One region of the Desulfobacter hydrogenophilus genome, then DNA from elsewhere that is predicted to be linked to it. Evidence: riboswitches for the same ligand, from Rfam matches in the RefSeq annotation. Region 1 holds a riboswitch; the other holds the start of a gene.
The links. A riboswitch is a leader RNA that binds a small molecule or an ion and turns the genes downstream of it on or off. The one in region 1 is predicted to bind cobalamin.
Positions count from the first base shown of each region.

Region 2: another riboswitch for cobalamin. It lies ahead of EYB58_RS20085 (sirohydrochlorin cobaltochelatase); the one in region 1 lies ahead of cobT (nicotinate-nucleotide--dimethylbenzimidazole phosphoribosyltransferase).

Region 1 covers NZ_CP036313.1:1,766,850-1,778,831, forward strand. The annotation lists gene EYB58_RS07560 (TRAP transporter TatT component family protein) at 1-796, opposite strand, end outside; gene EYB58_RS07565 (NfeD family protein) at 1,054-2,538, shown strand; gene EYB58_RS07570 (NfeD family protein) at 2,535-3,017, shown strand; gene floA (flotillin-like protein FloA) at 3,072-4,052, shown strand; gene EYB58_RS07580 (hypothetical protein) at 4,080-4,667, shown strand; gene EYB58_RS07585 (response regulator transcription factor) at 4,822-5,490, shown strand; gene EYB58_RS07590 (DEAD/DEAH box helicase) at 5,501-6,736, opposite strand; gene EYB58_RS07595 (hypothetical protein) at 6,823-7,200, shown strand; gene cobT (nicotinate-nucleotide--dimethylbenzimidazole phosphoribosyltransferase) at 7,246-8,307, opposite strand; cobalamin riboswitch at 8,400-8,589, opposite strand; gene EYB58_RS07605 (hypothetical protein) at 8,769-9,074, shown strand; gene EYB58_RS07610 (iron-containing alcohol dehydrogenase) at 9,171-10,319, shown strand; gene EYB58_RS07615 (MATE family efflux transporter) at 10,386-11,765, shown strand; gene nfo (deoxyribonuclease IV) at 11,810-11,982, shown strand, end outside.
Region 2 covers NZ_CP036313.1:4,506,848-4,518,829, forward strand. The annotation lists gene EYB58_RS20060 (precorrin-8X methylmutase) at 1-92, opposite strand, end outside; gene EYB58_RS20065 (cobyrinic acid a,c-diamide synthase CobB) at 89-1,465, opposite strand; gene EYB58_RS20070 (ABC transporter substrate-binding protein) at 1,462-2,385, opposite strand; gene EYB58_RS20075 (ABC transporter ATP-binding protein) at 2,382-3,155, opposite strand; gene EYB58_RS20080 (FecCD family ABC transporter permease) at 3,161-4,198, opposite strand; gene EYB58_RS20085 (sirohydrochlorin cobaltochelatase) at 4,226-5,098, opposite strand; cobalamin riboswitch at 5,358-5,549, opposite strand; gene EYB58_RS20090 (transporter substrate-binding domain-containing protein) at 5,837-9,400, opposite strand; gene EYB58_RS23375 (hypothetical protein) at 9,521-9,664, shown strand; gene EYB58_RS20095 (DUF4126 domain-containing protein) at 9,758-10,183, opposite strand; gene EYB58_RS24535 (DUF4126 domain-containing protein) at 10,083-10,385, opposite strand; gene EYB58_RS20100 (GatB/YqeY domain-containing protein) at 10,643-11,143, shown strand; gene EYB58_RS20105 (class I SAM-dependent methyltransferase) at 11,150-11,761, shown strand.

The DNA of each region.
Region 1 (11,982 bases):
CGTCTATGTTCGGGTCTGTTTCCATAACCTCGTTAAGCAGGTGATCGAAAAGCTGCCGGTCAAACATCATTTTGGCGTACAATTTTGCATAAACAACTTTTGTCATCAGATTTTTACCCCCGCAAATGGAAATAGCTTTTTCAAAATACTGTTTTCCCAGTTCGGGCTTCCCGCCTAACGCCGGGGGCAGAAAGGTGGCAAGGGTGCCTAAATACAAATAGGCACCCCCGTCCTTGTAGGTTTCATCCAGCTCAATGACCCGGTTCATAATGGCCTCGATTCTGGCAATGTCGACCAGAGCGTTGAAGTCATCTTTATGGGCCGTAATCCAGGAACCCCAAGCCTTCCCCAGGGTAAACAGATATGGCAGCTCCTTTTTTTCCATGGCATTTACAACGGCACTGAACTGCTCAAAGGGTTTTTGCTTTAAATCACAGGCATTGCTTTGGGCAAAGCAGACAGCGTTCAGGGCATAATTCAGGGCTTTATCTGCCAGTTTTTTTTTTCGCTCCCTGTCCGTGACAAACACATCTGAATAGGCAGTATAAAGCCGGGCACCTGAAGAGAGCATATCCGGGGAATCCGGGTCCTGGTCAATGAGGCTGTCAACCATAATCAGGTAAGCCGGCGCACCGGATTCCACCATGACCAGGTCATTATTGTTCAGGATACTTCTGGACAAAGAGGTCATCATGTTGGATTTTACTCCGCATCCCTGGACAAGGAGAGTCAGTCCCAAAGGCAGTATGCAGAAAATAATAAATTTGTATGCCCTTTTATTTAAATCAGAAGGCATAAGCGTTTATCCTCTATGTTCCCCTGTTCATATTGAATTCATAGGTAAAACATTTTTATTAGAAATTAATTAAATTGTATAATTTACGCACAGAAAGTATCTTTTTTTAAAGAAAAAATCAACCAGGCCCACTGTATCAATTTAAGGCAGGTTTAGATCATATAAAATTAAAAAGTATGGATATAATTGCTTTAAATCATGGTATAGTGGATTAAATTCATCACGTTCCAAAAAAATTAAAGATGATGCCTTTCAAAATGAGATCTGTTATGTTGCCGGAACAAAAATTTCTCCAGGTATGGACCGCAGTCCTGTTTTTTGTATTAATCCTTTCCGCCGCAGCTAAGGCTGCCGGGCCGGTGGTGCACATCATTCCCGTTTCCGGGACTGTCGAACCGGGCATGGCCGCATACCTCAAACGGGTGGTATCCTCCCTTGAAAAGGATGACACCGCCATTTTGGTTTTTGCCCTGGATACCTTTGGTGGAAGGGTGGATGCGGCCTTTGATATTGTGGAAACCATCTGCACCGTACCAAAGGAAAGAACCATTGCCTATGTGGAGAAAAGAGCCATTTCCGCAGGCGCACTGATTGCGCTTTCCGCCGGTACCCTGATCATGAAGGAAAATACCCTTATCGGTGACTGTGCCCCCATTATTCAGACCAGTGAAGGCCACAAGGAAGCCGGTGAGAAAACCCAGACCGTCCTCCGGGCACAGTTTCGCACCCTGGCCAAACGAAACAACTATTCTCAAGTGCTGGCCGAATCCATGGTGTCCAAATCCATGGAGGTCTATAAAATTACCCGGGGGGATCGTTCTGAATACATGGATAAAACGACCTTTCAGGAGCTTTCCGAAAAAGAAAAGGCAACGATCACCCGTAAATCAACGATTGTAAGCGAGGGTGAGCTTTTGACTATGGATGACAAGGAAGCTGCCGATCTAGGGTTTTCCCGTCAGAGTGTTGCTACCCTTGACCAGGCCCTTGAAATTATGGGGTACGGAGCGTCTCAAAAAATTCAGGTTACGGAAAACTGGTCGGAAACTTTTGTCAGATGGCTCCAGCCTTTTCTACCTATTCTCATGATTATAGGCATCGGTGCCGTATATACGGAGGTTAAGGCCCCGGGATTCGGTATTCCGGGCATTGTAGGCATTATTTGCCTGGGACTTGTGTTTTTTAACCAGTATCTGGTGGGACTTGCCGATTATACGGAAATTCTGGTATTTATCATTGGGTTTTTGCTTCTGGGCATGGAAATGTTTGTCTTGCCGGGATTCGGCATCGCCGGTATCAGCGCTATCATTGTCCTGGCCGCAGGCCTTGTGCTCTCTTTTCAGAATTTTGTGCTGCCCGATCCAAGCCTGCCTTGGCAGGGAGAGCTCATGATAAAAAATTTGGGACTGGTCATGGGCAGTGCCCTTGGCGCATTGCTGGTGTCAATGTCTGTGGTGCGTTTTGCGCTGCCCAAGCTGTCAAAGGTGATCAAGGGACCGTATCTGGATGCCACACTTCAGGACTCCCGTGCCGACTCCACGGAGGCCTTAGGTATTCGCGCCGGCGATGAGGGCATTTCCCTGACAACGTTGCGGCCTTCGGGCAAGGTCCGTATCAGGGATAGAAAAGTTGATGCCGTTACCCAGGGCGGTTTTATTGATCCCGGCACACCCGTCCGGGTGGCCCGGGTAACAGCGGGCCATGTAATTGTTGAAACGATTATGGAAAAGAGGGAAAAATGAACGCCTGGATCCTACCTTTGATTCTTCAGATCATGGGAATTTTTACCGTTGTTGCAGAAGTGTTTCTGCCGTCCCTGGGGCTTTTATCCATAACTGCTCTGGGACTTATCGGATACTCCCTTTTTCTTGTATTCAATGCCTTTCCCCTTTCGGTGTTTTATGCGGTCATAGGGGCAGATCTGATTCTACTTCCGGTGGCCTTTATTCTGGGATTTAAAGCGCTGGCGGTTTCTCCTTTGTCCCTAAAAAAAAAATTATCTGCATCCCAGGGTGTGGTTTCCCAGTCCCCGGATCTTAAAAATTACCTGGACTGCACCGGGCACAGCATCACAACCCTTCGCCCGTCCGGAACCGCTCTGATTGACGGTGTCCGTCTGGATGTGGTTACGGACGGAGAATTTATCGAGGCAGATACACCCTTAAGGGTCTGCAAGGTCACAGGGAATCAGGTGATCGTCCGCCGTGGGGAAAATGTTTGAATCTGTGGTCCTTAAAAGCTTTAAAACAATAACTTTAGAAAAAGGTGGTTTAACATGGAAATTATGTCCATTCTTCTAATCATTGCCGGCATCCTCGGCCTGGTGCTTGTTTACTTTGCATTTTCCTACCTTGGGCTTTGGGTCCAGGCCCTGGTGTCCGGTGCCCGGGTGGGGTTGTTCAACATTATTTTCATGCGGTTCAGAAAAGTGCCGCCTAAATTGATCGTGGAATCCAAGATCATGGCTGTGAAAGCCGGGATTGATATTGCCACAGACAGTCTTGAATCCCATTTCCTTGCCGGCGGCAATGTGTCCCGGGTGATCCAAGCACTGATTGCTGCGGACAAGGCCAATATTGATCTTCCCTTTAATCGGGCCGCTGCCATTGACCTTGCCGGCCGGGATGTGCTGGAAGCCGTACAGATGTCGGTTAACCCTAAAGTTATTGAAACGCCCATTGTGGCGGCCATGGCCAAGGACGGTATCCAACTCAAGGCTATTTCCAGGGTTACGGTGCGGGCCAATATTGATCGCCTGGTGGGCGGGGCCGGCGAAGAGACCATTCTGGCTCGTGTGGGCGAGGGCATTGTTACCACGATTGGTTCGGCTGTCACCCATAAACAGGTGCTGGAAAATCCGGATACCATTTCCAAAACCGTTTTAAGCAAGGGACTGGATGCAGGCACGGCCTACGAGATCCTCTCCATTGATATCGCTGACGTGGATGTGGGCAAAAATATTGGTGCTGAACTGGAAACCGACCGGGCCGAGGCAGACAAGAAGATTGCCCAGGCCAAGGCCGAGGAAAAACGGGCCATGGCTTTTGCCCAGGAACAGGAGATGAAGGCCCGGGTCCAGGAAATGCGGGCCAAGGTGGTGGAGGCCGAAGCCCAGGTACCCCTGGCCATGGCCGAGGCATTTAGAAGCGGCAATCTTGGGATTATGGACTATTATAAGATGCAGAATATCAGCGCCGACACCCGGATGAGGGATACCATTGCCACCCCTGATCAGCCTGAGGAACCTTTAAAATAACATCGAAAACAAGATCAGGATAACATTATGGACTTTGGTGATTTTATTACGTTGATCTTATTTCTGGTTTTTATTTTTGCGCCTTTTTTGAAAAGAAAAAAGAATGAAAAGGCGCAAAAACCAGACAAATCAAAACAGAGCGGATTTTCCCTTTTTGGAAAACTAAATGAGGTGCTTAAAGAGGCGGCCCGGGAAATGCATGCCCAGGCTGAGCAGGCCCGGAAAAAAGAGGCCTCCGGGCAGCGTAGACATCCCCGGGAGCTGAATGAGAACTCCTTTGAGCAAGGCCGGGAAGACGCCGTAAATCAGACCTTCTGGGATGAAATCGATGACAGGGACGATGTGGATTTTTATCCCGAGAACGCGGATGTCCAAGTCATCAAGCCGATTGAGTCTGTTAATGAAAACACTCTTTTTGTTTCCAGAAAAAAAGAACCCCACAGAAAAGCCGCCAAGATACCGGAAACAAGGGGGTCAAAATTTTTGAGGCACGATGCCATACAGACAAGTTGCCTTAGGGCTGGTCCAAGACGACTGCCCGCCCGGGCCCGGGGACTTCGGAAGGCCGTGATCTGGTCGGAGATCCTTGGAAAACCGGTTGCGTTAAAGGATTAGGATTCGTTCTGCCGGTATTGATGTTGAGCTTCATGCCGAAGATCATGATTCTCTATGCCCTGCCGGACAGCATCCAGTGCCTGAAAACCCTGGTATTCAAGCCTGGTTGGTGGTATAGCAAAATGAACGATATCACAATCAATACGGATGGCCTATGTCTGAAAAAAAGAAAATCTTGCTGGTGGAAGACCACCCCATTTTCAGGCTGGGCCTGGCGGAGTTGATTAATCAGGAAAGCGACTTAGCCGCATATGGCAGTGCCGGGGATGTTGAGCAGGCCATTGATGAAATAACTGATATATACCCGGACCTGATCATTGCGGATCTTTCCTTGAAGCAGTCTGACGGTCTTGATTTGGTCAAATATGTAAAACAGCATCACAGTCATATTCCCGTGCTGGTGCTTTCCATGCATGATGAATACCTTTATGCTCCCAGGGCCTTGTCTGCCGGAGCCCATGGCTACATCATGAAACAGGAAGCCGTGGAGTCCGTTGTTGAAGCCATTCATCTTCTGCTTGCCGGAAAAATTTATCTCAATGACAAAGTCAAAGAACATATTCTTTTGTCCATGGCCAATCCGCCGGAGGCGCAAGAAAAAAGCCCGTTTGACCGTTTAACCGACCGGGAGCTTCAGGTTTTCAAACTGATCGGCAGGGGTTTTTCAACCAGGGAAATTGCCGAGCGACTGTTTTTAAGTATCAAAACTATTGGTACCTACAGGGAACGTATTAAAAAAAAGCTTAATATTAAACATGCAAGCGAGTTGGTTCGCTGCGCAGTGCATTTTGAAAAAACAGGTCATATTGGTATTGTGGAGTAACGCCGATACGTTATTTTTTTTTCCGACGGCCTTTTTTCTTTTCCCACGCTTCATTTGCCAGGATCATTTCTCTGATATCTTTTGATGTTTCCGTGACCTCAACCGTAAATGCATATTCGTCCTTTGAAACGGTTATTTTTTCTATCTGTTTACCTAAAAAATTCTGGATTTGCGTTAACAGGTCCTTTTCCTGGCTGCTGCAAAATGATATGGCTTTTCCCTTGGATCGACCGCGACCGGTTCTGCCGACCCTGTGGACATACATTTCTTTTTGTTCTGGAAGGTCATAATTGACCACATAATCAACATTGGGGATATCAATGCCCCGGGCCGACACATCCGTGGCAATAAGTATCTTGTCATCACCTTGTTTGAAACGGGTCAAAACCGCCAGCCGCTGATCCTGATCTTTTTTACCATAAATGGTCAACGCGTCTATCTCTGCTCTTTCCAGGGCTTTGGCCACCCGTTCGGCCCGTACGGTGGTTCTGACAAAAACTAGGATTTTGCTTTCCGGGTTATCCCGGATGAATTTACGCAGAAAAAAGCGTTTATCGTCCATTTCCACAAAAATCACATAGTGGGATACATTTTTTGATACCGGATCTTCCGGCGAAATTTGGATGCGCACGGCAGAGGACCTGACCTGTGAATAGGCCAGCTTTTTAATGTTTTTGTCAATTGTAGCTGAAAAAAATAGGGTCTGGTGCCGTTGTTTTAAAAGTCGCTTGATACATTGGATATCATCAAAAAATCCTTTGGCCAGCATTTGATCCGCTTCGTCAAGGATTAAAATTTTAACCTGTCGGATATCAATGGCTTTCTGGCTGATCAGGTCAAACATACGGCCCGGGGTGGCAATGAGAATATCAACCCCTTTTATGAGTGTCTGAATCTGTTTATCCTGTTCAACCCCGCCGAAAACGGCAAAGGGTTTAACCTTTGTTTTGCGGCACAACCCCATAAAGACTTCATTTATCTGAACAGCAAGTTCCCTGGTGGGAACCATGATAATACTTTGGATGCCCGGTTTTTTTTTTGTTTTTTTTTCGTTCAAAACAGCATCTATAACAGGGACTGCAAACGCCACGGTTTTTCCGGTTCCCGTCTGTGCAATGGCCAGAACGTCTTCACCTTTTAATATGGAGGGAATGGCTTTGTACTGAATGTCTGTGGGCCTGATAAACCCCTGCGCTTCCAGGTTTTTTTTCAGGGTGCTGTTTATTGCATAGGTGTCAAATTTCATGTAGTTTTGCCTATCTTGGAGTTTACACTGGGTTGAAGCTATAAGATAACTGTTTAAGCCTAAAAAGAAAAGGGGCCGTATAAAAAATGAACAACGTTGTATACTTCAAACAGCCAAAGAAAATATGGACATTGCGAATCAAACTTTTTGGCGCGGATCCGGAATGGGCCCGGGTGATGGAAATTGACTGGCGGGCATCGTTTCTGGATCTGCACGAGCCCATTCAAGAGGCCGTAGATGGGGAAATTGGGTATTTCAGATCAATAAAACCCGGCACAAGGACAAACAAGCACAACCCGGCGTTTTTTATCCCAGGGTCATTGAGGCAAGGGGGGAGAACCCCGAACAGTACCCGGACTATGAGGACTGGGAAGAATAGTTTAGTAGGCTATGGTTTGGGCGAAAAGTTGCCCAGATGCAAGGCGCAGGAATATTTGCGACCGGAGCAACCTGGTCGGTTGTGAGGATTGCAAATTTTCTTGCAACGACGCAGGTGGGTGACTTTTTGTTCAACTATTTGTGGAAATGCCTACTTCATCAAAGGTCTTAATATCCGCAAGAATACGCGTGGCAAGGTCCAGAAGCTCCATGCACACAGCCGCACCGGTGCCTTCCCCGAGACGGAATTTAAAGTCGATTAAAGGTTCCAGACCCATGTGGTCCTGCATATATTTATGGCCGATTTCCACAGACTTGTGGGAGGCAAACAGGTAGTTTTTTGCTGCCGGGGCCAGTTCACAGGCAATCAGGGCGCCTGCCGTGGAGATCAGGCCGTCGCAGATCACCGGAATGCCTTTGGCGGCCGCACCGATCACCAGTCCTGCCAACCCGCCGATTTCAAGCCCCCCGACTTTAGCCAGCACATCAAGGGGATCCTTGGGATCAGGCTTGTTTATGTCCAGTCCCTTTTGGATCACAGCAATTTTTTGGGCAAGACCTTTATCGTCAACCCCTGAGCCCCGGCCGGTCAGACGTTCCACGGACAATCCTGAAAATGCCGCAATGATGGCAGTGGATGGGGTGGTATTTCCAATGCCCATATCCCCAGTGCCTAGAAGGTCAACAGGGGTTTGGGCGTGCAGTTCATTGACGATTTCAATGCCTGCTTCAATGGATTTAACCGCCTCTTCCCGAGTCATGGCAGGCCCTTTAGTAAAATTGTCTGTGCCGTGTCTTACTTTTTTATGAAAAATGGGGAGATCTGGGTCAAAATCGTAATTCACACCGATATCCGCGGCTTTCACCCGGGCTCCGGCATGTTTGCCCATGACGTTGACGGCTGCCCCGCCCCCGACGAAATTGAGCACCATCTGGGGGGTGACTTCTGCGGGGAAGGCGCTGACTCCTTCCTCGACCACGCCGTGGTCACCGGCGCAGGTGATGATCTGTTTGTTGGTTAAATGGACGTCAATGGTTCCTTTGATGGCGGCCAGACGGGCCCCGATCTCTTCCATCATTCCCAGGCTGCCGGGGGGCTTTGCCTGGTTCTGAAGGCGCTGTTTGGCCTTTGCGAACGCATTGTGATTAAGTTCAGGATTGATGGCCGAAAGGGTCTGTTCAAGCAGAGACATCGTTTTACCTCGCTAATTTGTCCTGCAGCAATCCATGGTCTTTTAGGCATGCAGGAACATGTTCCTGCAAAACCCTTTACCATCGCGTCCTGCATGACAAAAATCTTAAAGCACGTCTTCTGACTCAGGGGGGGTGGTGGCTTTTTTCCCCTAAGCCTTCCCAGAAAAGTTTTCCAGTGGCATGACAGGGTGAATGTGCCCCATTACAGCGGCGGGACCGTCACGGATTTGCACCGTGTTCCGTTTGCTAAAGATTTGACAACTCTTATTATGTTGCCGGGTACCGTAAACCTGTTTGCTATCAAGGTCAATCATTTTTCGTGTTCGAATACAGTAACTTTTTATCGATAGAACTGCCGGGTTATGCTATTCTTTTACCCGTTGAGTCATCAGGTAAAATGCGTGATGAATATTTTATTGCAAAGAACTATTGAATATTAACCAAAAAGGTTCGATACATTATGGAATTAAGACCACTAGGCATCGCAACAGAAATTATTCAGGAGATTGGGCTCAGTATTACATATAACTATGATGATCTGATTTTCATTGAGCACAATCCTTTTATTATCCAGTTTGATGATGAAAACTTAAAGAATCTAAACCTGTTTTTCAATATTGATTGTGAACAGGAGACCGCCGGAAAGCTGGAGGCCCAATTAAAAAATGCTGCATCCCAGAGGGGCTTTACCATTACCTTAAGCGGAAAGTTTGAGATGAAACAAAAAGAAAATACAGAAGAAATTGATATAAAATTTATCGAGTAGCAGTAAGGGGCATGGAAATTTTAAAATCCACAAATAGAGTGAAGGCAATTAAAATGGATGGGTTGTTTTTTTTGCGGACCTTAAAAAAATCGAATCATGAAAACATTTAAGCATCTCACCAATCCTGTTCTTTATTCAGGCCCCCAAGAGATCAACAGACTTGCCGGATTACTTGATCCGTCCACCCCGATTTTTTTTATTACCGGTGCCCATTTTGTAAACACCAATACCTGGCAAACGCTTGAATCCCAATTGCGTCGGGCCGGATGCAAGTTCCAAAGACAGACCGTGCATGGAGAGCCCGGCCCGGATATAGTTGATGACCTGACGGAACAGGCGGACAGGCTAAAGGCCGGTTGCGTGGTGGGCATTGGTGGGGGATCGGTTTTGGATGCAGGCAAATCGGTTGCGGCCATGCTTTGCCAGGAAGGTTCAGTCCAGGATTATCTGGAGGATGTGGGCACAAAAGACCCCAACGGAAAAACCGTTCCATTTATTGCTTTACCTACAACAGCTGGGACCGGCAGTGAAGCCACCAAAAATGCAGTGCTCAGCCGCCCAGGGCCGGATGGATTTAAAAAATCCTTCCGCCACGATGCCTTTATTCCCTCGACTGCCATCATTGACCCTGAACTGGCAATGGGATGCCCGCCTGAAACGACTCTTGCCTGTGCCCTGGATGCGTTCAGCCAGCTTCTGGAATCCCGTGTCTCCACAGCATCTACACCGCTCACCCAGGCGTTGAGCAGGCAGGGGCTTCGGCTGTTTACCCGGGGATCGCTGCTCTTTTCGGATAACCTGTACCAAAGCCGGGCGGAATTGTCTTTGCGATGGGATCTGGCCATGGCTGCGTATCTGTCCGGGGTTACCCTTGCTAATGCCGGGCTTGGCACAGTACACGGTATTGCAGGCCCTCTTGGCGCTTTTACCTGTGTGCCCCACGGGGTGGCGTGCGGTTGCCTTCTGCCCCGGATTTTTACCATATTGACCCAAGAGATGCAGGTGGAGGCCCTGGATGAAGTGGGTGCCTGGCTTTCCAGGGGTATCGACGCCATTCCCCAGCCCGATGATTTTAAGGTTGCCCTGGATCACATGAATTCCTGGGGTGAACAATTGCCTAAACTGCGTGACTATGGGGTGACGGAACATCATATTGATGCCGTCGTCGATGCCTCGGGCAATAAACATTTCCCCATTCAATTATCATCACAACAGATGCGGGATATTCTATTGGGATGCCTCTAATAGCCTTGACCTGGTACCCCTGCTGATATAGGGTTTCTTATTTTTATTGAAAGCAGGCCTTTTCATATGCACGCCACAGATAGGGATAAGGTAATTCCCCCCAAGACTTTTTTAAGCCTGCTTTTCAGCCTGGCGCTACCCATTTCTCTGCAATTTCTTTTGACCAGTTCCATGGCTGTGATAGACATACTCATGATCGGCCAGCTTCATGATGCGGCCGTGGCGGCTGTGGGCATTGCCAATCAGTTTGTTTTTATCTTTTTTGTTATCCAGTTCGGCATTCACTCAGGCATCGCCATCTTCACGGCCCAATACTGGGGCAAACAGGATGTTGCTCGGATCCACCAGTTGTCTGGTCTTGGGCTTCTGGCAGGATTTGTCATCGGTTCTGTGTTTGCCGGTGCTGCGTTGTTTTTTCCCGCAGCCGTGATTTCGGTATTTTCCAGTGATGCCGACGTGGTCCGTCTTGGGGCCGAATATCTTCGCATTGTGGGATTTGCCTTTGTTCCTTTTTGCGTAACCTTCTCCTTTATGACTAATATGCGGAGTATGGGGTTTGCCGGTGTTCCTTTGATCTCTTCATTTATAGCCGTGGTTGTAAATATTGTGCTCAACTACTGCCTGATTCTCGGCAACCTTGGCTTTCCCGCCATGGGTGTCACCGGTGCGGCCATTGGCACCTGCACGGCAAAATTGATTGAAACCGGCTTGTTAACGGCGATCATTTACCTGAAACCTTACCCCCTTGCTGCGTCAGTAAAAGAAATGCTGTCCTTCGATTTTGCCTTTGTCAAGCGGGTCACGGCCACTTGCTGGCCTGTGTTCCTCAATGAATTCTTCTGGGTCACAGGCGTGAGTATGTACAAACTGGTTTACGCCCGCATGGGCACTCAGTCCATTGCGGCAGTCAATATCGTGGCCACCTTTGAGGAATTTTTATTTGTTCCTTTTTTCGGCATTTTCCATGCTGGTTCCATTCTCATCGGTAACAGCATTGGGGCCAAAAGATACAATCGGGCGTTCGCCTATGGCAAATTCATGCTTTTGATCCAGCTTCCGATGGCCCTTGGCGCAGGGCTTGTGCTCATCCTGTGCAGACCTTTTATCCTGGGATTTTACAATATTTCCACGGCAGCTTATGAGAATGCCTACTACCTGATACTGACGACAGGTCTTATCTTTTGGGCAAAGACCACCAATTTTACAACGGTGGTATCTGTTTTCAGGGGCGGAGGCGACACAAAGTTCGGCTTTCTCATGGACCTGAGTTCAGTATGGTGCATTGGCGTGCCCATGGCGTTTATCGGTGCGTTTGTCTTTCATTGGCCCGTGTACGGTGTCATGGCCCTGATTGCCCTGGAAGAAATGTTCAAGCTGATTATCGGCTTGCCCCGATTTTTTTCAAAAAAATGGATTAAAAACCTTGTGGCAGATCCGGAAAAATAACCTGAACAAAACCCTTGAATGATCCGTCACAAAAGGAGGAAGAATTGAAATATATAGGCGCCCATGTGAGTGCTGCAGGCGGCGTTGAAAACGCGCCAATCAATGCCGAAAAAATCGGCGCATCCTGTTTTGCACTTTTTACAAAAAATCAGCGACAGTGGCAGGCCAAGCCCTTATCAGAAACAAACATCAATGAGTTTAAAGCAAACTGCAGCGC
Region 2 (11,982 bases), 2.4 Mb from region 1:
ACAATGTTCCACGCATCCGGGGCAAAATTGTGGGGACCGGCCTCCGCGTCAATGATGGCAAAGCTTTTTGCTTCAATTTCATGGGGCTTCATTTACAAAAATTTTTCCTTTCTTTCTGATATTGAAAACACGCCTGCACAAAATGTTGCGGCACGTCCGGGTTGCTTTTAAAATGCAGGTGCAGGTAGCTGCCAAGGGTCCGGTTCTTTTCAAAACCCGGCACGACTCGAGTACCGCCGGTACGGTCACAGGCATCATACACACTTTTTTCCCCATGGTCATCCAGGCTGGAGTAATGGAACTCATGTCCCCGGGCGGTAACGCCTGTTGGCCCAAGAATCGTGTCTCGGTTCAACCTAATTTCCCGATATCCAAGGGCCCGCAACCGTTTGGACATACGACAGGTAAACCCAAAACATCCGACCATGTCGTGGTGTTGCCCGTCTAAATCTTCCAGGGTACGGCAAAGGGTCATGAACCCGCCGCACTCGGCATAAATGGGCATATTGTTTTTGCAGGCCAGGGAAACAGCCTGCCTGAATCCAGTATTTTGCGTAAGGGTTGCGGCGTGCAGTTCCGGGTATCCGCCGCCAAGATATAGGCCGTCTATGTTGTCCGGCAGATTGGGTTCGAAAAGTGGCGAGAAATAAATAATCTGTGCCCCGGCCTGTTCCAGCAGCTCTATATTTTCAGGATAATAGAAACAGAATGCCGCATCCCGGGCCACCGCGATACGCACAAATGCCGGTTTCTGTTCCAGGGGCGTCGGCGAATCCACAGGAACCCAAGGCAGTGACTCCAGCAGCGCATCAAGATCCATGCAATTTTCTACCAGATCGGCCAGGGCATCTTGCATCTGATCGCCAAGGCCATGGTCGTCACTGGTGACAAGGCCTAAATGCCGGGAAGGAATTTCAATGTCCGAATTCCGACCCACCCCGCCAAGACACGGCATTTTCACATTACCTTCCAAAGCCTGGGTCAGATAGTCCAGATGGATGGCACTACCCACCTTGTTGAACAACACTCCGGTGAATTTAAGGTCCGGGTCAAAATTTTCAAATCCCTGGACCAGGGCCCCGGCACTGCGGGCCATGCTCCGGGCATCCACCACCAGAAGCACGGGCAAATCCAGCCATTTGGCCAGCTGGGCTGTCGAACCGGCCTCGCTCCTGCCGTCATACCCGTCAAACAGTCCCATCACCCCTTCCACCACGGCAAGGTCGGCCTGTCCGGTGTGTTGCCTGAAAATGTCCAAATTGGTCGATTTTTTTAGCATCCAACCGTCCAGATTACGACCGGCAATACCTGTGATGGCGGTGTGGTGCCCCGGATCAATGAAATCAGGCCCCGCCTTAAAGGGAGCAACACGCACTCCACGGCGCTTGAATGCCGCCATCAACCCCAGGGTGATAGTGGTCTTACCGCACCCGGAATGAACACCGGCAACCACAAGCCCCTTCATTGGACACCGCCCTTTTCAAGCATTCCGGGATATAGCATATCCGCAATGGTGTGAATGCCTTTGAGCAGATCCATGGTGGGCCGAGATACGATCTTTTCATCCACAATAAAAATCTGATTTTCCTTTACCGCCCGGATCACATCAAAGCCGGGTTCATTTTTAATCATTTCGATTGTGGGCTGGTTCATGGCGCCTTTCTGGGCTAAAAAAACATCAATCTCATGGGCATGGGATAAAATTCGCTCCTTGCCGTAAAAGGCGATATTGGTGCCTCTCACGGACGGCGCGTCCTGGGCAAGGTTTACACCGCCCGCTGTTTCCAAAGCAAAGATGGCCATGGCACCGGGTGTAAAGGTTTTCATCCGGGAATGAATGGCTTCAAAATAGACCTGTTTTTTATCCGCAATCGCCTGGGTCACTGCCTGAATCCCAGCAATTTCATTTTTGAATGAGCAGACCATCTGCCGTGCTTGATTAACTTTACCGGTCAGGACGCCCAAGGCTATCCAATAGTCAAACATCTCATCCACACTGCCGGGTTGAAGGGAAACAACAATAATACCTGCTTTTTCCATCCCCTTTACCAGGGCGGTATAGGCCAGGTCGATCATGGGCCGGATCAACACCAGGTCCGGCCGGGCAGCCAGAAATTTTTCAAGCCCGTCATGGTAGGAAAATGTTCGTTTACCCGCCCATACGTCCATGGGACAAATCCCGATGATTTCATCATCCAGCCCCAGATTTTTTAAGTTCCGGGTATGGGCACCGTACAGGCTGATAATCCGGGTAAAGGGCGCATCCACCCGAATGCTGCGACCGGCAGTATCCCTAACAACATTGTCGGCATGACTTTGCACCGGCATAGCCCAAAACAAAAGGGCCACAAAAATAACGACTGATATATACTTTAACGGTTTCAATTTAAAAACACCACCTGTTTGCAATGGATGGCTTCATCGAAATAGACCCTGGACGACACGTCAAACACCTCTTTGATCACCGATTCGGTGAACACCTGGTCCACCGGCCCATGGGCGACGGCCCGCCCTTTTTTTAAAAAAAGCAGGGATTGGCAGAACCGGGCAGCCAGGTTTAGATCCTGCATCACACTGATCACCGTCAGGCCCTTATTTTTCACCCTGTCTGCAGCCAGGGTCATAAGCGCCAGGGTATGACGAATATCCAGGTTGGAGGTCGCCTCGTCCAGGATCAGGCAGGAGGGATTTTGGGCCAGGGCCCTGGCAAACACCACACGCTGGCGTTCTCCGCCGGACAGCGCCGTGACATGCCGACGAGAAAAATCGAGAACCCCCGTGGCAGCCATGGCCTGGTCCACAAGTTCCCGGTCTTTTTCTCCAGGCGCACTGAACCGCCCCAGATGGGGATACCGGCCCATCATCACCACCTGATCCACGCTAAAGGGAAAGTTCACCCGGAAATCCTGGGGCACCAGCGCACATTTTTTTGCCAGTTCATTGGCGTTGAAATCATCCAGACACCTGCCGTCCAGCAGAATATCACCGTTTTCCGGTTTCAGATGTCCTGCGATCAAGTCAAGCAAGGTGGTTTTCCCACTGCCGTTGGGACCGAGTATACCATGGAAGCACCCGGACTGCATTTCCAGGCTGATCCCTGAAAATATGGCCCGGGTTTCATAGGAAAAATAGACATCCTTTAATGCATATCCCATGGGCCTTAAAACTTTTGTTTTCCGAAAAACTGCCGTTTAAACACATAACAGAAAAACGGCCCCCCGATCAATGCGGTGAGCACCCCAATGGGCAATTCTGAGGTCAATACGGCACGGGTAAAGGTATCCGCGCACAGCAGCAGCACCGCCCCGGCCAGAAGAGAGACCGGCATCAGCCACTGATTGTCCGCCCCCACGATACCGCGCATCATATGGGGCACCAAAAGCCCCACAAACCCGATAATACCGGATACGGACACACACACGGCGGCCATGAGCGACGCGGCGGCCAAAAGAATTAGGCGTGATTTTTTCACGTCCACGCCAAGGGAAGCAGCAGCCCGGTCGCCCAGGGACATAAGATTCAAGTCCCTGCCAAAACACAGACACACCAAAACGCCGATGCTTACAAAGGAAAGAGAAAGCCCCACATCCATCCAGGTTTTGGCGGAAAAACTGCCCATGAGCCAGAAAATGATCACGGATACCCGTTCATCCGCCGCATATTTTAAGAAACTGATCCCGGCCGAAAGAATGGCGGCAACGATAATACCCGAAAGAATCAGGTTGTTGGATGAATACCCGCCGGCAGTGCCGCCGGACAGGTAGAGCACCACAGCCAAAGTGAGAAGCGCACCGGCAAAGGCGCACAGCCCCACACTTAACCCCTGAAAGTAACTCATGTTGAAAAAAAAGGCCACACAGGCCCCAAAGGCGGCACCGGCTGAAATGCCAAGGGTATAGGGATCAGCCAGGGGATTTCTCAAAATCCCCTGGAACACCACACCGGAAATGGAAAGCCCAGCGCCCACAATGGCGGCCGTCAAGATTCTGGGAAGGCGCACATCCCAGATAATGGCCGAAGCCAGCGCATCCACAGGGCCCCGGCCGCAAATCTTTTCCCAGATCACGGTCAACACCTGCACAAAGGGCAGGCGAACCACGCCCATTGCCGCAGACACAACAATGACCCCGCCCAGCAGCAAGCCAAGACCCATCAGCACCCGGGCGGGAGAACTTTTTATGCCTGTTACAGTCGGCATATAAAAATAGTTTCCTTTTAACTTCGATTAATTAAAGTGAGCCATTACCTTTGCTAACTGACCCACCCAAATGTCGGCAAACGCATCATATTCAGCAGTACCCTTAAGTACGGTCTGACAAGAGAATCCCGCCTTGGTAAGCTGGGACTTCCAGGAATCGTCTTCGTCGCCGGCCATATCATTTTTGGCATGGTCACCGGCGACAGACATAAAGGGCATGACCCAGACTTGTTTAACCTTTTTTGCCTTAAGCCAGGCAATGACATCCCCAAGTTCAGGATACCCTTCCACGGTGCCCATAATAATGTTGGGGTCTTTTTGCTGAAGCTGCCAGTTCATCGCAGAGTAATAAATATTTCCCGGATGGTGGGTGCCATGCCCCATGAGCACAACAGCTTCTTTTGCCTTACGCGCCTTGGGCAGCGTGGTAATGATCGCATCAACCGCTTTGCCAACCGTGTCCTGGGCACCCAGCATGGGAAAGCCTAAAATGAGCCTGTCAAAACCACCGGGCATGGCCCTGAAACCATTCACGGTCATGGTCAGCTCATGGTACTCTTCGCCTGGAATGGTGTGAAGGGACTGCACTGCCACATGGGTATATCCGTCATCCATCATTTTGGCCAGGGCCTGGGCCGGGGAAAGAAGAACCTCACCCTGTTTGGTCAGTTTATGCCGGATAATATGGGAAGTATAAGCCCACACCACATCAACGCCGGGAAACGCCTTTTTCACTTTTGCCTCAATGTTTTGAAAAGAAACCTTTGCAGACGCTTCACTGGTACCAAACGCCACCAGCAAAATGCCTTTTTTCATATCTCTTACTTCTTTGTGGGCATATGCATTTGCTGCACACAAAACCATGGTCAAAATAACTGCTGCGGAAATCAACTTTCTCATACCACTTCTCCTTATTATCCTGATGTTAAAAGAACGCAGGCAATCCATCCAGCACCTGCTCCGGGTTAAAAACAAAAACCGCCAGGAATATATTTGCCCAAACATTCCTGCCGCCATACTCCCCAAAGAAGCGATCCCGCATATAGGCCGGCCCCAAAAAACAAAACAGCCCTTCAAGCCTTTGATGACTTGAAGGGCTGCACCCAGTTTTCTTGGCCCTGTAATATTTATGTCTGCGTCAGCAGCTCCCTCCGCATAACGCACATCATCAGCTCAGGCAGGTCTTCTGGCTCCCGGATCATCCAAATACCTGCGCCTTCCCATACGCCTTGAAAAAAACGAACAGTGGCAATGTGCAGGTTTTGTCCCCGGTTACAGCGGCGGGACCGCTCCCGATTCTCACGGGATTCCCTGTTAGGCCCAAACGGGCACCTCAACACAAAATGTATGATTGCGTAATAAGATTCCCCTGTCAAGCGTACTTTGGGGAGAGGACAAGACAATCGCATGTAACTTGCCTGTGGTTTTGACCATGGGCCTTAGTTGCCCATACGAATTATAATCCTTTTTTAAAACGTTGACCCGGCTTTCTTCTTTCATAAATTTTTCCAGGTGTTCACTATACCCCGAGCAGATGATTATGGTTTGCCTTTTCATCCGTCTTCTTCGTTGTGTCAATGGGTACATATATTAATATGCTCCCATTGCCACGCCTTGAATACGAACGAAAATTCTAAATCATATTTTGGAATGTTTTATTCCGATCATGGGCTTAATTGATGTCTTTTGTTTTTCAAGTAATTCATTTACATTTTTTACTAAATCCGTCAGTAAAAGTGGCTTATCGAGAAATTTTGAAACCTTGAGGTCCTTTGCTTTCTCCTTGTTTAAATTTTCACTGTAACCGGAACAAATAATAATAGGTATGTCAGGACGAATTTCTAATATTTTTTGTGAAAGTTCAGTACCTATCATTTTGGGCATTGCCATATCAGTAATCACCAGATCGAAATCGTCTGGATTAACTTTGAATAAATTCAATGCTTCGGTACTGTCTTGGAGACCAGTTACACGATAGCCATTATTTTTAAGCGCTTGCACTCCCAATTTGACAATTGATTCTTCATCATCTACCAATAGAATATGTTCATTGCCGGCTTTCCTTGAAAGACGAATTGAATCCTTTTTTTCAATGTCAAAAGCTTGATCGGTAATCGGCAAGTAAATTTTAAAAATTGTTCCGGTTTTATGTCCGCTTTCAACACTTATCCCACCATTAAAATTTTGAACAATGCCATATACAACCGACAACCCCAGTCCGGAACCCTTTCCAACTTCTTTTGTGGTGACGTATGGTTCAAAAATTTTATCTTTTATACTTTCGGGAATACCAATGCCGTTATCTTTGACACTTAAACATAGGTATTCTCCTTTAGGCAGGTCGAATTCGTGGGGAGGATTGCGTTTTTCCAAACCAATAATTATCTCACCTTGATCTTCTGTTATTGCATGATAGGCGTTCGTACAAAGGTTTAAAAGGATTTCATGAATTTCAGAATCATCACACAAGACAGCGTCCTGATCATCATAAAGATCGCTCGTTAAATTAATATTCGCCGGAATAGTGGCTCTTAGCAATTTCAGTGTTTCTTTAATCACGGGCTGAAGGATTGTTGGCTTCAATTCCGGTTCCTTTTGCCTTGAAAAGTGGAGAATGCGTTTAACCAAATCTCCGGCACGTTTTGCACCATCCAAAATATCTGTTAAATTTTCCTGTACAGGATGATCTTTGGGTAGTTCATCCTGTGATAATTGGGTGAATCCAATAATGGGGTAAAGTATGTTATTAAAATCGTGTGCAATGCCCCCGGCCAATTGTCCGATCGATTCCATTTTTTGAGATTGCTGGTATTTTTTCTCCATTTCTTTGAGTTCTGTAATATCTGTAGCAATTTGAATCCTGACCAGTCTTCCATCTGTCCATTCTATTGCACGATCATGGTTGATATACCATTTGCCGGTTAAAGGATTTCTATCCTGCCATACACAAACATCATCCGGTCTACCATTTTCATCAACCAATTTATCATTGGTACAAAAAGAACAGGGTTGCGTTTCCCCTCTAAACACTTTCCAGCACGTTTCTCCAGTGAAATCCCTGCCAAAGCTGTTGACCATGTATTTATTCATAAATAATATTTCATATGTATCCATGTCAGCGACATAAATCGTGGCATCGATACTGTCTAAAACAGTCAAGAATCTCTCATGGGATGCTCTAAGTGCATCCTCCGCCTGTTTACGTTCGGTAATGTCCACAAGCGAACCGACGATGGCTGTAACTGAACCATTCTCAACTAATGGGGCCTCCCTAACTTCAACAATAATTTTCCTGCCGTTTTTATGCCGCATCTCAAGTTCATACGTGGGCTGTCGTTTTCCAGTTCGAATCGCTTCCTGGGTCAATTCAATTGCCTTTGCGTTCATGGGATGATCCGTAATTAAATCGGTCCAGAGGTTCCTTACTTCTTCCGGTTCATAGCCAAGGTACTGGCTGACTTGAGGACTGACGAATGTTGCTTTGTGATCTGATGTGTGTGAATAAAAAAGGTTGGTACTGTGTTCAATAATATTTTTCAACCTGGATTCGCTTATTTTCAGAGCGTTTTCGGCTTGCCTTCGTTCTTTAATTTCAAGCGTGAGTTTTTTGTTCCAATGGTAAAGTAACAATATGATTATGGTAAAGACGATGCTGAGTGTGCCGACCCATTTCAGAATAACAGTCCAGTTTATTTTTTGCTCAATCTGAACCGTGAACCATTTTTGTATGATGGCATCCACATCTTCTTTGGGAATTATGCTAATCGTTTTATCCATTATACTGACCAGTTCCGGCAACGCGTTGCCTACCAGATAACCATACGGTTCTGGAGGCATGTCGACAGGACCTAAAATTTTCAAAGAGGGATACTTGTGCAGGAGATGACCAACCATCAGCAGCCCCCCCATCAACGCATCTGCTTTTTTCGACACCACAGCGTCTATCGCTTCTTTGAATGAATTTACCGGATAGGTCTGAAGGGTGGGATACTCTTTTAATATTTTATTATAGATCTCTATCCCCTGAACGATTGCAATTGTTTTACCTTTCATCGCCGAAATTCCACTGACAACAGGCATATCGTTTCGGCCGACAACGACAAAACTAATTTTCATGCTCGATAAAGTATTCAACGTGACGTTCTCACTCCCTGAAATTTCAAAGCCGACGGACATGTCAATTGCGCCGTTCCGTAAAAGAGTGTACAGCTTTTTTGCCGGGATGGTAATAAAGTCAAATTTCAAACCGGAATAGGTACTGATCAGTTTAAGATGGTCTGGACTGATCCCTTTGAGGACACCATCTTCGTTATAGAAAAAAGGTGGAAAATCAGACGGAAACCCAACACGAATCTTTGGGTGATCTGAAATCCATGCCGTTTCAATATCGGTCAGCCGTATTTTGCCGGCATCGTTTCTGTAATATTGCTTTTCAGGATCAGATATCCAGCGTTTCTCAATCTCCGCAAGCTCACTATTGGAAATGGCGTTAAAACCATTGTCTACGATCCTAAGCAGTTGCGTATTCTGTTTCAAAACACCGGCATGAAATGTCCGGTTAAAAACCTGCGGGCTGAGCGTGAAATGTCCAGACATCCCAAAACGATTGATAATGGATGCCATGGCAGGGCCTTCTGCTAGAAAACAATCTGTTTTTTGGGATAACACAGACCGAATCATTGTTTCCCGGTTTGTAAATGGGACCACGACGGCTTCAGGATATCTTATTTTAATATATTCTTCTTGGAAGGAACCTTTTGTCACGCCGATTTTTATTCCTGACAATTTATCGCTGATGTCAATTTTAGTTGAATTGAAAGGATAAAAAAAATATGCGCCTACGCCGAAAAGGGGTTGGGAAAACGACATCCATTGTGACCGCGAATCACTGTGAAACAATCCCGAATGAATACGTGCCTGCCCGTTTTTCAGATAACTCAGCGTCTCTTTCCACTTGCCGGGAATAAAGACAATCTCTTTTCCGGTTTTCTTGGACCATAGTTTCCAGATATCGATGAAAAGCCCTGCGGGTTTACCATCAACATCCATCCGGGTCAGAGGTGCATAATCTGTATCAATAGCGATTGACAACGGCTCAGGAAAAGTCTGAAAGGTTTCAGCGAACGTATTTTCAGTCGCTTCAATTTGCAAACTCAGTATTAATAGGATTAATACAGTAAGAAATAAAATCCTGTATCGCATTTTACCGCTCCATAATTCATTCAATAGGGTTTTCGATAGGGTTTATGAAACCAAATTTAAACGATATTCTTAGACAATTTTTATCTTAAGGACCGCAGATTGGAAGCAATCCTTCATGATATGATTGAACTTTTTTCAGAAAACTATCAAACCACCAGAGATTATATCGACATTGAAACGCCAAAAATCAATTGTATTAGAGAATATCCTGACTGCCGCCTGGATGGCAAGGATGAATCTCAACTACGAAGGAACGGGTCTTAAATAACTTACTCATTTTGCTATATCCGGGAGCGCGGGCGTCCCGCCTGCAGTAAAGATGCGGGCGGCACACATAGCCTGTTCAGGCATCAGCAATCACGAAAGCTGCCGGGGTGCATCCTTGTTGAAAAAACTTTTAATTTTTGCAAAAAGCATTTTAATACCCCGCCATATTTTAGGCAGCAGCCATACAATCAAGCAAATAAAGCCAATCAGAAAAATCAAAAACAAAATGGGATTATGAAGCGCGATCAGAATGCCACCGATTACGGCCACATCTTCAAGCACCGAAGCGGCCCAGTTGGAAAAGGGTTCAGGAGACGCGTTGATCAATAGCCTGGAACCCGATTTCGTCAGATGGCTGCCCGTGGCAAGACCTCCGCCCAGAATTCCGGCAGCAAGGGCCAAAGAAGGATTGACATCACCCACAGCACCTGCGGCAATCATCACGCCGGCAGGAATCCGGATAAAGGTGTGAATGGCATCCCACCCCGTATCCACCCCGGGGGGTTTTATCTGCAAAAAATTCCACAAAATACATGAAACCGGACGCCCACAGCACCACAGGGTCGGATAATATTTCAAGATTCTGGGGCAGTACCAGATTGCCGGTGGCACCCAGAATGCCCAATATAAATACCGTGGCATACAAATTTATCCCGGCGGCCCATGCCGCCCCCATACTCAATGATATGGTTTTAATAATCTGATCAAAGGATTCCATGGTTTAAACGCCTTTCATCGGTAATCATTAATCCAAGCCCTTCTCCCTAACCTGGACAAGCCGGAACTAAAGAACGTCTACATTTAAGTCATAAGTGTATACTGGACCATGAAATATAACAATGTTGAATAACCAATCTTCGCGTTACCTCATGATACCCATTTTTGAATTGAATCGTCACTCTGTTTATTTCTCCAGGATAGTGGTAAATATTGGCGGTAACAATAACATCGAACCCTTAAAGGAGAATACAGGTAATGGCAGAGCACACAGCCCAATATGGATGGGATGCATCAATGGAAATTTCCCTTTATGATAAAATCCGGCAGGATATGAAAGCCGCCATGCTAAAAAAAGATACAGCTGTAAGGGATACCATGCGTCTTATTATGGGCGCGTTTCCTGAACTAACTGTTCCCATCACCCTTGAGAGCGGAAAAAAATCCACCCGAACAAAAACGCCGGAGGAAATCACGGATGAAGATATCCAGAACATCATCCGAAAATTTGTCAAATCTGAAAAAACCGTGCTGGAAATTAAAAAAGAGACCTCTTCTGATTATCTGTCACTTTTAGAATCTTATCTGCCCAAAATGGCGACCACAGAAGAGATTGAAGTCTGGATAAAAACCAATATAGATTTATCTACCATCAAAAGCCCCATGCAGGCCATGGGGAGTGTGATGAAACATTTTGGAAAACTTGCTGACGGCAACCAGGTCAAGGATATTCTCCAGGGAATGACCGCCAAAAAATAATGGTTCATGGATCATTCAACGTTAGATTATTACAATCAAAATGCCTTGAAAGTGGCTGAGAGATATGAATCTGCCGACGTCACACAACTGCATGACTTTCTTTCATCCAGCCTGAAACCAGGCGGCAGACTTCTGGAGCTTGGGTGCGGCTCCGGCAGGGATGCCGCCTTTATGGTCAGCCAGGGGTTCAAGGTACTTGCAACTGATGGCTCGGCATCAATGATTGAACAGGCAAAACAACATCACCCCGAACTTGCGGAGCATATGGTTCACTTAAAACTGCCGGATGGGCTGTTAAATGCGTTAGGAGTCTTTCACGGCATATACGCCGTTGCCGTTCTGATGCATCTATCCGTACAGGACATCGAAAGCACAATATCTACCGTTAATTCTCTTCTGACAGCAAAGGGGCGGTTTATATTTTCAGTCCCGGCCCGGCGGGATGATGTCATGACAAATGAGTTTGATTCTAAAGGGCGTCAATTCACAGCATTATCACCGGAGGGATGGACAGATTTATGCCTGAAATGCAACCTGCATATTGTCCGAACTATGATTTCCGAGGATGGCCTGGGACGAGACGGGGCATGGATGAACTGCCTGGCTGAAAAACCTTAAATTGATCTGGAATTGCTTCCTCTCGAACCACCGTCACCGATGGCCCGTTGCCATACCACTGCACCCTTCGCCTCCATCAGGCTGGGTCTAAAACTTGCCAAATGCATTGGAATTCTATACATTTAACTCACTTTTAAGAACATGTGCCGTACCCGGCACAGCACAAACAAAATGCAGTGAAGCGTTAACACACCCACTGATTTTAGGCGTTTTGCACCTTC